Regions from separate parts of the Hypericibacter sp. genome, predicted to be linked through region 2. Evidence: riboswitches for the same ligand, from Rfam matches in the RefSeq annotation. Region 2 holds a riboswitch; the other holds the start of a gene.

Region 1 (2,198 bases), on a different contig from region 2:
GGGCAGCTTGTCGGGAATCTTGATCGGCATCGGGGTCACCAGTAACAGACAATCGTTCGCCTCGGGCCCGCAGACGGCCTGTCAGCGATCTTCTCCCATCTGGATGCGGGCGCAGAATTGCTCCCGCGCGTCGGGGGGCGGCATCGGCGCCGGCCCGCTAGACCGCCTTCAGCGCCTGCGCCAGATCGGATTCCAGATCCTCGGCCGCCTCGAGCCCGACCGAGAGCCGCACCGTGCCGTCGAGGATACCCTGCTGCTTGCGCAGCTCGGGGCCCAGGCGCTGATGCGTCGTGGTCGCCGGATGCGTGGTCAGGCTCTTCGAATCGCCCAGATTGTTCGAGATCAGGATCAGCTTCAGCGCGTTGAGGAAGCGGAAGGCGCCGCCCTTGCCGCCCTTGAGATCGAAGGTGACGAGCGTCCCGCCGCTCTTCATCTGGCGCATCGCCAGCGCATGCTGCGGATGGCTCTTGAGCCCCGGATAGAGCACGGTCTCGATCTTCTTCTGGCCCGACAGGAACTCGGCGATGCGATGCGAGCTGGCGCATTGGCGCTGCAGGCGCAGATCGAGCGTCTCGAGCCCCTTGAGCAGGAGCCAGGCATTCATCGGCGAGAGCGAGGGGCCGGTGTGGCGCAGGAAGGGCTGCAGCTTGTCGTTGATGAAGGCGCGGCTGCCCAGCACGATGCCGCCCAGCGCCCTTCCCTGCCCGTCGATATGCTTGGTCGCGGAATAGACCACCACGTCGGCGCCATAGTCGAAGGGCTTCTGCAGCAGCGGCGTGGCGAACACATTGTCGACGATGACGCAGGCGCCCGCCTTGTGCGCGAGATCGCACACCGCCTTGAGATCGACGATGCGCAGGCCCGGGTTGGAGGGCGATTCGAGGAACACCGCCTGGGTCGGCTTCGACAACGCCTTGCGCCAGGCGCCGAGATCGCGCCCGTCCAGCAGCACCGTCTCGATCCCGTATTTCGGCAGGATCTCCGCCAGGATGTACTGGCAGGAGCCGAACAGCGCGTCGGACGACACCACGCGATCGCCGGCCTTGAGCTGGCAAGCGAGGCTCGCGAACACGGCGGCCATGCCGCTCGCGGTCGCGCGCGAATCCTCCGCGCCCTCGAGCAGCGCCATGCGGCTCTCGAACATCTGCACGGTCGGATTGGAGAAGCGCGAATAGACGAAGCGCGGCTTGGTGTTGGCGAAGGCGGCTTCCGCCTCCTCGGCCGTGCTGTAGACGAAGCCCGAGGTCATGTAGATCGCCTCGGCCGTCTCCTTGAAATCGGAGCGCAGCACGCCGCCATGGATCATGCGGGTATCGGGATGCCAGCTCGCCGGATCGGCGCCCGACCCGGTCAGGCCGGGTGCTGGGGCGATGCCGGCGGCCTTTGCCGCGGCGGTGGAAGGGCGCGTCTTCGAGCCCGAAATTCGCGGGCTCCTTCTCTGGACCATGGACATCTCCGCAAGGCCGGCAGAATCTGCCGAGCCAAAAAAAACCTCGACCGAAAAGGCCGAGGTTCAAAGCGTCCCTGGGCCTTTTAGCTGCTTATTTAACGTGGCCGCAAGCCGGCACAAATGACCACGGAAACTTGACTCCCGAGGGCGCCAAGATCGGCGGCAAGTATGGCCAGGGACGCGCGAATGTCAATCCCGGCGGAGCGCTCGGGCGGCGTCATCGCCCGCCCGGTGCATGTCGGAACACGCTGGGCACGCGCGATTGTTACAGGATTCCAAATGATTTTTTCGACGGCCGCCCTCGCCAGCGCCACGGGTCCCGGGCATTCTGGGGCCGGTGGTGGCCGGCATCGCGCAAGCAGGTATTCAAGGACCCGCCGATCGATGCCGGCGCAATGATGGGAGGACGATCGAGATGCTGAAATTCTGCGCGAGCGCCGGGCTCGCCGCGATGCTGCTGGCCGGCAGCGTTTCCTCGCCGGCCTGGGCTGCCGGCCCTGGCCCCGGCAAGGCCGACGGCACGCTGCGGCTCGACAAGGCGCCGACCACCCTGACGCAGGCCTATGCGCTCGAGGTGGTCGAGCTGCCGGAAATGCGCATGCCGAATTCGCCCGAACGTACGATCACGCTGATCCTCACCGACCGTCCGCTGCCGGGGCGGGTCGACGATATGAGCGCCATGGAGCAGGCCTATAACGGCCAGCTGCGCGGCCTCGTGATCGAGATCGACCCCGCCGCCAAGACGGTC
Region 2 (2,198 bases):
GGTGCAAACGCTCGATCAATCCGATGGTGCTGAGATAACCGGCTGTCACGATGACGTCTCCTTGGCCCTTTGGCGGGGGTCTCTGAACTGTCATCGGTAGCACCCTCTGCTTAAGCCTTCCTTTACGGCTGTGGGTGCATGAAGTGGCATGCGTCAAGTCATTCCAAACACAGCGATATTCAAGGGCCTCCTCAGCTTCATCCAGAAGATGAAGAAGAGACGCTTTCTGTCGCTTTTGCCGGTTCTTGTGCTGGGCGTGATGCTAGCCGGGGCCGGCCATGCCCGCGCCGACTTCAAGGTCTGCAACAAGACCCCGGAACGGGTCGCCGTCGCCCTGGGCTTCCGCCAGCAGGGCCAATGGCTGTCCCAGGGCTGGTGGAACGTCGAGCCGTCGCGCTGCGCCACGCTCCTGCCCGGCAAGCTCTCCGAGACCAAGTACTATCTCTACGCCGACGCTAAGGCTCATAACTGGTTCATGGGCGGCGGCTTCCGCTTTTGCGTGAAGAACGACGAGTTCAAGATCATCGGGAACAGCAACTGCCCGCTCCAGGGGGGCTCCCCGCTTGGCTTCCGCGAGGTCGCTGTCGGCAAGAATGCGACCTTCGTCTACGAGATCTACGAGCCGACACCGTAAAATAGATCGATTTTACGGTTTCGGTTGACAGCGGGATTTGATTCCCGCATAAATCTTGCACGCGCCGATTTGAGCCACAGCTTGCGGGCGCGATAAAAATGCAGCTAAAGCGACGGTCGGTAGGACCGCCCCAGCTTCGCTGCGGCGGTTTTTTTGTTTTGGGCCGAAAGGGATTGGGGAGTGGTTCCCCTGGCGAAAGCCGAACGAACCCGCGGGGATTTGAGGGGCAGCTTGCACCGCGACACCAAACGCTAAAGCGTCCGAGTTTTCGGAGCCCCAATACCCAGTGACCCTTAGGAGGGCCCGAACCATGACCGTCAATTACCAGGATCGCTTCATCGCCGCCCAAACCCAGTTGCGGGACAAGCCCAACGAAGCCTTGCAGGTCTTCTCGGCGCTGACGCATTTGACGGGCGGGCTCTGCAGCGAAGCCCAGATCCGCGATTTCCACCTGACGACCGACAAGCCCTCGAGCCTCGCCGGCACCGCGCTGGGCGAGGATGCCGGCCCCGACCCGGCCGAACTGGTGCTGGCGGCGCTGGGCGCTTGCCAGGAAGCCACCTACCGCCTCTATGCCGACACGCTGGGAATCCCGCTGAGCAACGTCTCCGTGAAGGTCACGGGGCGCATCGACCTGCGCGGGCTCTTCGCCGTCGCCGACGGCGTGCGTCCCGGCTTCCGCGATATTCGCGCCGTGGTGACCATCGACAGCCCGGCCTCGATCGAGGATATCGAGCGGCTCAAGGTGACGGTCGACCGGCATAGCCCGGTCCTCGACATGCTGCGCAACGTGACCCCGGTCCAGACCAGCCTCGATCTCGTCAACCGGGCGGCACGGCCCGCGGCCGCGTGATAGGCTGAGCCATCCGATTGCAGGGAGGATGACCATGCCGACAAACAGCAAGCACCCCGAGACGCTGGTGCTGCATGCGGGCAACTACCGCAGCGACCCCGCCACCAATGCGGTGGCGGTGCCGATCTATCAGACAACGTCCTATCAGTTCCAGAGTTCCGAGCATGCGGCCAACCTGTTCGGCCTCAAGGAATTCGGGAACATCTATACCCGCATCATGAATCCGACCAATGCGGTGCTCGAGGAACGGGTGGCAGCGCTCGAGGGCGGCGTTGCCGCGCTCGCGGTCTCTTCCGGCCAGGCAGCGTCGGCCTTCTCGATCCAGAACATCGCCAAGGCCGGCGACAATTTTGTCGCCTCGACCGACCTCTATGGCGGCACCTGGAACCTCTTCGCCAACACGCTGAAGGAGCAAGGCCTGGAAGCGCGGTTCGTCGATCCGTCGGATCCAGAGAATTTCCGCCGCGCCACCGACGCCAAGACCCGCGCCTACTACGCCGAGACGCTGCCCAATCCCAAGCTGCATATCTTCCCGATCAAGGAAGTGGCCGATATCGGGCGCTCGCTCGGCGTGCCGCTGATCATGGACAACACCGCGGCGCCCGTGCTGTGCAAGCCGTTCGACCATGGCGCGGCGATCGTCGTCTACTCGACCACGAAATATATCGGCGGCCACGGCACCTCGATCGGCGGCCTGATCGTCGATGGCGG

What was found. A riboswitch is a leader RNA that binds a small molecule or an ion and turns the genes downstream of it on or off. The one in region 2 is predicted to bind S-adenosylmethionine.
Region 1: linked by a shared signal. The riboswitch ahead of metZ (O-succinylhomoserine sulfhydrylase) and the one ahead of ACREE8_RS25480 (OsmC family protein) in region 2 are both predicted to bind S-adenosylmethionine.

Annotation. Positions count from the first base shown of each region.
Region 1 covers NZ_JBOHKS010000253.1:13,656-15,853, forward strand. Annotated here, with positions in the region: gene ACREE8_RS20400 (homoserine O-succinyltransferase) at 1-30, opposite strand, end outside; gene metZ (O-succinylhomoserine sulfhydrylase) at 158-1,306, opposite strand; SAM riboswitch at 1,514-1,588, opposite strand; gene ACREE8_RS20410 (nuclear transport factor 2 family protein) at 1,866-2,198, shown strand, end outside.
Region 2 covers NZ_JBOHKS010000312.1:39,391-41,588, reverse strand. Annotated here, with positions in the region: gene ACREE8_RS25490 (MarR family winged helix-turn-helix transcriptional regulator) at 1-49, opposite strand, end outside; gene ACREE8_RS25485 (DUF1036 domain-containing protein) at 209-634, shown strand; SAM riboswitch at 686-763, shown strand; gene ACREE8_RS25480 (OsmC family protein) at 945-1,487, shown strand; gene ACREE8_RS25475 (O-acetylhomoserine aminocarboxypropyltransferase/cysteine synthase family protein) at 1,522-2,198, shown strand, end outside.